Regions from separate parts of the Enterobacter cloacae complex sp. HYC080_NIDB genome, predicted to be linked through region 2. Evidence: predicted binding sites of a transcription regulator. Region 2 holds the regulator's gene; each other region holds the start of a gene.
What was found. The regulator CRP, encoded in region 2, controls carbon source genes, mostly activating them, when cyclic AMP is high. The targets are predictions, from matches to a motif close to ATGTGANNNNNNTCACAT.
Positions count from the first base shown of each region.

Region 1 (2,205 bases), 320 kb from region 2:
ATCGTCATTGGGATGAATCAGGAACGTACAGGCTTTGCGCTTTTCGGTGTCGGCGATAAGCCCGGGCAGATCGGTAATTTTCTGCTCCTTAAGCACCCGCTGGAGCAGCCACAACCCCATAATGTTCTTTAACACCCGATAGCGCCCTTCGGCCCCGCCTTCGTTGGTGATATTTGCGGCCATTGCCTCCTCGCTGACGTAAGGCGTTTTGCTTTCAAAGCCCATCAGCGACCAGGTGCCGGAAGAGAGATAGGCGGCATCTTTACCGCAAAGCGGTGAGGCAATAACCGCGCTGGCGGTATCGTGGCTCGCCACGGCAACGACCGGGATCGCATTCCCCTGCGGGCACACCCACTGGCCGATGACGTTGCCGGGATGGGTCGGCGTACCGAACCACGCCGGGGATGCGCCCGTCCAGGCCAGCAGGTGCTCATCCCAGTTATCCGAGTTGATGTTGACCAGCTGGGTGGTGGTGGCGTTGGTATATTCCCAGTTCATGTTGCCGGTCAGGCGATAGCTCAGGTAGTCCGGGATCAGCAGCACATGGGCAACGTCTGCTGCCAGCCCTGGCTGCTGCTCGACCAGCGCGCGCAGCTGATACAGCGTGTTAAACGGCAGAAACTGTATGCCGCTGCGCCCGTAGATATCATCCTTACCGAGCCGGGCGATGGCGTGCGCCATCAGGCCATCCGTGCGGCTGTCGCGGTAGGAGACGGGCAGGCCAACGCGAGCGCCGCTGCTGTCCAGCAAGACATAATCGACGCCCCAGGTATCTATGCCGATGCTGTCGATGAGGATCCCGCTATCGCAGACTTTTTTGAGCCCGGTACGGATCTCCGTCTCAAGTTCATCAATGTTCCAGGTATCAAAGCCGTCCTGTTTTTGCAGGCAGTTCGCAAAACGATGCATCTCGCGAAGGGAAAGGGTGTGCTGGTCGCAGTCCCAGGTGGCGAGCATTACACGGCCGCTGGATGCGCCTAAATCCACAGCGACACAATGGCGAAAGGTCATGGTCGGATCCTTCTTGAAATCATTAGCGCTGAGTGTAAAAAAGGGGCGAAAAAACCACCTTCTCGCCACTGACAGTCCGCAACCCGTGCTGGCAAGAAAGCAAAGATGAACGTGAGGGGGTTCACACTTTTCCGCGAAGGCGCGCCGTTCAGCCACTGTGACGTTGACCGCAATTCCGGATCTTTCCCGCTTATTCTTGAAAAACAGGCAGGTTTTGCGGCGTTTGCTGTCGAAAATTTAAGGTGAGGGTGAGAGGCCTTATTTACTATTTTGAGAACATTTCTCATTGGTGGGGGGCGTTATGACCATACTGCACAGCGTGGACTTTTTTCCGGCGGATGGTTCGCCTGTGGCGATAGAGCCGCGGCTGCCGCAGGCGGCTTTCCCGGAGCATCATCATGATTTTCATGAAATCGTGATTGTTGAGCATGGCACGGGCATCCATGTCTTTAACGGTCAGCCCTACACCATCAGCGGCGGCACAGTCTGCTTTGTGCGCGACCACGATCGGCATCTGTATGAGCATACCGACAACCTGTGCCTGACGAACGTGCTCTATCGATCCCCGGACGCGTTCCAGTTTCTCGCGGGGCTTCATCAGCTACTGCCGCAGGAGAAGGAAGGACATTATCCGTCGCACTGGCGCGTGAATCAGGCCACGCTGCAGCAGGTTCGCCAGATTTTGCTCCAGATGGAGCAGAGTCAGGACGGACAGGAGATGCATGCGCTCGCCACGCGCGAGATGTTGTTTATGCAGCTGCTGGTGGCGTTGCGCCGCAGTAACCCGGTGGAGGGGGAGAGCAGCGAAGCCCGCCTGAACCAGCTGATGGCCTGGCTGGAGGAACATATTGCCGAGGATATCTGCTGGGAAATGCTGGCGAGTCATTTTTCACTCTCCCTGCGCACCCTGCACCGCCAGCTTAAGCAGCGAACCGGGCAGACGCCCCAGCGTTACCTTAACCGTCTGCGGCTGATAAAAGCGCGCCACCTGCTTCGCCACAGTGATGAAAGCGTCACGGATATCGCTTATCGCTGCGGTTTCGGCGACAGTAACCACTTTTCGACGCTGTTTCGTCGGGAATTCAGCTGGTCTCCGCGTGATATTCGCCAGGGGAGGGACACCTCACTACAGTAACGCGAGCCCAGTCAACGTTTTGCTGCCGTAAAGCGGGTAATAATGTCAGGTTTTCGCCG
Region 1 is NZ_CP114212.1:86,341-88,545, forward strand. Features, by position in the region: gene rhaB (rhamnulokinase) at 1-1,011, opposite strand, end outside; gene rhaS (HTH-type transcriptional activator RhaS) at 1,313-2,146, shown strand.
Region 1: the regulator CRP is predicted to act here: its motif matches at 1,167-1,184, upstream of rhaS (HTH-type transcriptional activator RhaS).

Region 2 (2,205 bases):
CTTCGCAGTAATCTGCAAGCTGCACATACAACAGGCTCAGAGATTCACGCAGCGGCTGTTCCCGCCACAGCCAGAACCAGAACCAGTTAAACAGCCCGTACCACAGCGTGCCGAGGGCGTAGATCAGCAGCGGCTCCCACACCGGCATATTCCCGGCGAGGCTCAGGGTGAAGATGGCGGCAATCAGTGAAGCGGGAAGCAGGCGGGCGTGCAGGGAACTGATTTCTGCTGTAACACCGAGGCTCATCGCCAGTACGGTCAGGATCAGCGGCAGCGGAATATCGCGCGCCAGTAAAAGCTGCACGGCGAGGCTACAGCCAGCAAACAGCGAACCGCCAACGATCAGGCGTTTGAAAAAGCGTTTATGCGGCGTGTCCAGACCTGCGATGTTGCAGCAGGCGGGAACGAGAGAAAACAGCAGACCCTGCTGGAGATGTCCCAGAATCAGGCCCACGGCCACAGGAAGGCACAACACCAGCGTTTGTCGCAGTGCGTAATTAACTTCCGGGTGATAGATCAGCCTGCGCCACATGGGGAATAGAGACAAAAACGGCGTGACACCTTGCGATGGCACGCCGTTTGAGCGGAATTAACGCGTTCCGTAGACCACGATGGTTTTACCGTGGGCAGAGATCAGGTTCTGATCTTCCAGCATTTTCAGGATACGACCCACCGTTTCGCGGGAGCAACCGACGATCTGACCAATTTCCTGACGGGTAATTTTAATTTGCATGCCGTCCGGGTGGGTCATGGCGTCTGGCTGTTTCGCCAGGTTCAGCAGGGTCTGCGCGATACGACCGGTGACGTCCAGGAAGGCGAGGTTACCCACTTTCTCGGATGTGACCTGCAGACGACGCGCCATCTGGGAAGAAAGACGCATCAGGATGTCAGGGTTTACCTGAATCAACTGACGGAATTTCTTGTAAGAAATTTCAGCCACTTCACATGCTGTCTTTGCACGAACCCAGGCGCTACGTTCCTGGCCTTCTTCAAACAGGCCCAGTTCACCGATAAAATCGCCCTGGTTCAGATAAGAAAGGATCATCTCTTTCCCTTCCTCATCTTTGATCAGCACTGCCACCGAGCCTTTGACGATGTAATACAACGTTTCCGCTTTTTCACCCTGGTGAATCAGCGTGCTCTTCGATGGGTACTTATGAATGTGGCAATGAGACAAGAACCATTCGAGAGTCGGGTCTGTTTGCGGTTTGCCAAGCACCATGCGCTGTTATCCTCTGTTATAAGCTGTCACCAGAGTCATCAGATGCATCCGGACTCTGGGGTTGCAATCGAATTCTTACCCATACCCTGGGAAGTCGGCTGTCGTAACGTTTCGCAGCCAGTAAAGTTTGATGTCCTCTGCATACATGTGTAACGTCAATGTATTACTGTAGCATCCTGAGTGTTTTAGCATAGCTTTCGCCGCGTGTCTCCTGGTGTCTCGCTTCAGCATGATGCAGGTCGCCTTCCGTTGCGAGAAATGTAACGCACGCGTAATCTGTCACCGAAAATGCAACGTTGGAGTTAAAGAATATGCAAGCGCGCGTGAAATGGGTTGAAGGTTTAACGTTCCTGGGCGAATCCGCGTCAGGGCACCAGATTTTGATGGACGGTAACTCCGGCGATAAAGCCCCCAGCCCAATGGAAATGGTGCTGATGGCGGCGGGTGGATGCAGCGCGATTGACGTGGTGTCGATTCTGCAAAAAGGTCGTCATGACGTGACGGATTGCGAGGTTAAACTCACCTCAGAACGTCGCGAAGAGGCGCCACGCCTGTTCACCCACATTAATCTGCACTTTGTGGTCACCGGTAAAGCGCTTAAAGACGCGGCGGTTTCGCGTGCGGTGGATCTGTCTGCGGAAAAATACTGCTCTGTGGCGTTAATGCTGGAGAAAGCGGTAAAAATCACGCATTCGTATGAAGTGATCGAGGCTTAATCTTTTGGCGGGTGGCGCTTCGCTGACCCGCCCTACAAAAGCATGAACGTAGGCCCGGTAAGCGCAGCGCCACCGGGCAGAACAACTCACGCAATCTGCTTCCCTTCCATCAACCGCTCCACCAGCGGCGTCATGATGAGCTCCATCGCCAGCCCCATTTTTCCGCCTGGTACCACTAACGTATTCATGTGCGAAATAAACGAGCCCTGCAGCATCGCCAGCAGCCAGGGATAATCAATGCCTTCGAGATTGCGGAAGTGGATCACC
Region 2 is NZ_CP114212.1:408,474-410,678, forward strand. Features, by position in the region: gene O1723_RS01815 (YccS/YhfK family putative transporter) at 1-532, opposite strand, end outside; gene crp (cAMP-activated global transcriptional regulator CRP) at 590-1,222, opposite strand; gene O1723_RS01825 (OsmC family protein) at 1,534-1,938, shown strand; gene O1723_RS01830 (phosphoribulokinase) at 2,025-2,205, opposite strand, start outside.

Region 3 (2,205 bases), 1.9 Mb from region 2:
AGATACACCGTGCCTTTCAGGTAGCACGACGCCTGACCGCTCATCAGCACCCGTTCCCCTCTCAGTTCACAACGCACGTCACCGCCCCGCGCCGACACCTGACGGGCAAACAGGGTCGTTTTGCCCAGTGTTTCACTCCAGTAGGGGATCAGCATCGTGTGCGCGGACCCGGTGACCGGATCTTCCGGGACGGAAACGCCCGGTGAGAAGAAGCGGCTGACAAAGTCATATTCCCCCTCGCCCGGTGCCGTCACGCTAACTTTGTGCTCACCCGGTGTCATCGCAGACAGGTTCGGCATAAGGGCTTCAACCTGCTGGCGGTTTTCCAGGACGATCACCCACGCGCGCCCTTTACGGGCGTCAACGTAGTGGCGGATACCCAGCGCCGCGATCATCTCTGGCGGTGGCGTCTCTTTATGTGTCGGACACGCCGGGAAATCCAGCGTCATCCACTCTCCCTCCCGGCTGACCGTCAGGCGGCCAGATGCGGTGTCGAAGTGGATCCGCGAGTCGGGGTAATCCAGTTCATGAAACAGGACGTACGCGGCGGCCAAAGTGGCATGCCCGCAGAGATTGACTTCGGTGAGCGTTGTAAACCAGCGTAGCTCAATGCCCCCTTTGCTGCAGACGAAAAAGGCCGTTTCCGATTGATTATGCTGTTGCGCCATTTTCAGTAGCGTTTCATCGGGTAACCATTCTTTCAGCGGACAAACCGCCGCCGGATTGCCACCAAACGACGTATCGCTGAACGCATCTACCAGATAAAAATCAATCTCCTGCATTGTCTTACCGCCTGTTTTTGTTGTGTTGTTCTTTTATATTCAATGAAAACACCCTCCCCGGCTACCGCTTTCACAAGGTAAACATTGAGATCTGCGTCACATAATGGTTGAGTTTTCGCCGTTTGACGTTTTAAGATCGTCTCCTCTTCTTTCCAGCAACGAATCTCCGACATCCCTATGACAACGAACACAGTTTCCCGCAGGGTTGCGTGGCTACGCGTGGTCACGCTGGCCATTGCCGCGTTTATTTTCAACACCACAGAGTTTGTTCCGGTTGGGCTGTTGTCTGACATTGCCGACAGTTTCCAGATGGAAACGGCTCAGGTGGGCATTATGTTGACCATCTACGCCTGGGTGGTGGCGCTGATGTCATTGCCGTTTATGCTGCTGACCAGCCAGATGGAGCGGCGCAAACTGCTGATCGGTCTCTTCGTGTTGTTCATCGCCAGCCATGTTCTGTCGTTTATGGCGTGGAACTTTACGGTGCTGGTCATTAGCAGGATTGGCATTGCATTCGCCCATGCGGTGTTCTGGTCGATCACCGCGTCGCTGGCTATACGCCTGGCCCCGGCGGGTAAACGCGCCCAGGCGCTGAGCCTGATTGCCACCGGCACCGCGCTGGCGATGGTGCTGGGTCTGCCGATTGGCCGTATCGTGGGGCAATACTTCGGCTGGCGTACGACCTTCTTCGCGATCGGCATGGGGGCACTGGTTACGCTGGTGTGTCTGATTAAGCTGCTGCCCGCGCTGCCGAGCGAACACTCTGGCTCGCTGAAAAGCCTGCCGCTGTTGATGCGTCGCCCTGCGCTGCTGAGTATCTATCTGCTTACCGTAATCGTGGTGACCGCCCATTACACGGCATACAGCTACATTGAACCGTTTGTTCAGGTGGTGGCAGGCTTTAGCGCCAATTTTGCCACCCTGTTACTGCTCATCCTCGGCGGTGCGGGCATTATCGGCAGCGTGCTGTTTGGCAAGCTGGGTAATCAGCATGCTTCCTTGCTTGTGAGCGGCGCCATTGGCCTGCTGCTCGCCTGCCTGCTGTTGCTGATGCCCGCCGCGGGCAGCGAAAACCATCTGGCGATCCTGAGCCTGTTCTGGGGCGTGGCGATCATGATCATCGGCCTTGGCATGCAGGTAAAAGTGCTGGCGCTGGCACCGGACGCGACGGACGTTGCCATGTCACTGTTCTCGGGGATATTTAATCTGGGCATCGGCGCGGGCGCGCTGGTGGGAAATCAGATTAGCCTTCATGTCTCGATGTCGGCGATTGGGTATCTGGGCGCTATTCCGGCCCTGGTCGCGCTTATCTGGTCAGTGCTCATCTTCCGCAAATGGCCGGTGGCGCTGGAGGAACAAGGTCAGCACGGGTGACGTTGGTTTGTGCCGGGTGGCGCTGCGCTTACCCGGCAATCACCTCAGT
Region 3 is NZ_CP114212.1:2,270,937-2,273,141, forward strand. Features, by position in the region: gene O1723_RS10740 (PhzF family phenazine biosynthesis protein) at 1-782, opposite strand, end outside; gene O1723_RS10745 (sugar transporter) at 960-2,156, shown strand; gene O1723_RS10750 (MarC family NAAT transporter) at 2,201-2,205, opposite strand, start outside.
Region 3: the regulator CRP is predicted to act here: its motif matches at 867-884, upstream of O1723_RS10740 (PhzF family phenazine biosynthesis protein).

Region 4 (2,205 bases), 2.0 Mb from region 2:
AAAGCGGCGGGGTTACCGGCCTTTAGCGTGATGTCCTGCGACAACATGCCGGAAAACGGTCATGTGATGCGCAACGTAACCTGCTCCTATGCCCGGGCGGTAGACGGCGAGCTGGCGGACTGGATCGAGGCTAACGTCACGTTCCCGTCAACCATGGTGGATCGCATCGTACCTGCGGTCACGCCTGATACGCTGGATAAAATCGAACAGCTCACTGGCGTGCGTGATCCGGCGGGCGTGGCCTGTGAACCCTTCCGCCAGTGGGTGATCGAAGATAACTTTGTGGCGGGGCGTCCTGCGTGGGAAAAAGCCGGGGCCGAGCTGGTATCAGACGTCATTCCGTTTGAAGAGATGAAGCTGCGCATGCTTAACGGCAGCCACTCCTTCCTGGCTTACCTGGGGTATCTGGCCGGTTATCAGCATATCAACGACTGCATGGAAGATGAGAATTACCGCGTTGCGGCTCACGCGCTGATGCTCCACGAGCAGGCGCCGACCCTGAAGGTGAAAGGCGTCGATTTAGGACATTACGCCGATCTGCTGATTGCCCGCTACAGCAACCTGGCTCTGCGTCATCGCACCTGGCAAATCGCGATGGACGGCAGCCAGAAGCTCCCGCAACGCATGTTAGATTCCGTGCGCTGGCATCTGGTGCATCAGAAACCTTTCCCCCTGCTGGCGCTGGGCGTGGCGGGCTGGATGCGCTATGTCGGCGGAGTGGATGAACAGGGTAATGCCATCGAGGTGAGCGATCCGCAGCTGGCGGTGATTCAGGAGGCAGTGAAGGGAAGTGCTGAAGGGGAAAGCCGCGTGCGTGCGCTGCTCGGCATTGAGTCTATCTTTGGCAAAGAATTACCGCGTGAGACCGTCTTTGTTGATGCTGTGATGACCGCGTACCGGTCTTTGGTGCAAAAGGGCGCGAAAGCTACCGTGGCGCAGTACGCGTCTCAACGGTAATTCAGTACATGCCGCCGTGCGCGGCGGCATGTCAGCGCACAACTTAGTGCATACCCAGACGAATCAGCTCAATCGGCTCGAACTTACCTTCGCATCCTTCCACTTCCACCGTTTTGCTGCGGCGCACCTGCGCGGCATCCAGCCCGTCGCTGTGGATCGCTTTAATCACGCCAGTTTTGCCTGTGCCGCTAATCATCACGCGGCTGCCAGTGGTAATTGCATTGCGGTTACGGTCGTATGTCATCATGGTATTTTCTCCTCTCTAACTTATCCGTTACGGCGGTATTTCAGGTTTCACCGTTCACGGGGCATATAAATACGCCTGTCTGCAAGTGATGTTTTTGTTTTTGATCAAAGTCACACTTTTTTCTTAATGACATGAGGTGCTGACGGTTCGCGACAGCAATTTACAAAGCAGACCGTTATTTTCATTTATTGATAGTTTCAACATGGAAGCGTTTAGGGTTGGTTTATATTCCTGCTGCCATTCTGGGTACAGGAAATAACCCTTTCATCGGAATAAGGAGTCAGGCTTATGTATAAGAACATTTTGATGCCTGTAGATGTGTTTGAAATGGATTTGAGCGACAAAGCGGTTCGCCACGCGGCAAGCCTTGCAAAGGCAGAGGGGGCATCAATTACCCTGGTCAACATTCTGCCTGCAAGCAGTCGGTCTCTCCTGCGCGGGTTCAATGCCGATATCAAAAAGTTTGAAGAGTATATGACCGCGGAATCCGCGAAGAAAATGAACGAATTAAAAAGACTGTTTGATATTGCCCCAGAGAATATTCACAGCATGGTTCGTTTTGGCAACGTTCGCGATGAAATTATCAAGCTGAGCAAGGAGGGGAAATACGATGCGATTGTCATCGGGTCGAAAAACCCGAGCATCACCACCCATCTGCTGGGATCGAATGCGGAATCCATTCTGCGCTACGCCACGATTCCGGTGTTAGTCGTTCGCTAAACCCAACGCCGTGCCCAACAGGGTGCGGCGAATATTATTCCTCGCTAAACCACTCGCTGTTTTCCTGACGAATAAGCTGCACGGATTCGCTGATTTCCTGCAAATGCAGCGTCATCGCTTTCTCCACGCCGTCCGGGTCGCGTTTTTCCAGCGCGCTAAAAATATCGTGATGCTGTCTGAGCAGCATTTCCGGCGGGGAGACATGATCGAGGCTCATATAACGCACGCGGTCGATGGTGGCCTTGATGTTCTCAATGGTATCCCAGGCCAACTGACAATCC
Region 4 is NZ_CP114212.1:2,426,100-2,428,304, reverse strand. Features, by position in the region: gene O1723_RS11440 (mannitol dehydrogenase family protein) at 1-957, shown strand, start outside; gene ydfZ (putative selenium delivery protein YdfZ) at 1,001-1,204, opposite strand; gene O1723_RS11430 (universal stress protein) at 1,493-1,924, shown strand; gene O1723_RS11425 (GntR family transcriptional regulator) at 1,959-2,205, opposite strand, start outside.
Region 4: the regulator CRP is predicted to act here: its motif matches at 1,303-1,320, upstream of ydfZ (putative selenium delivery protein YdfZ).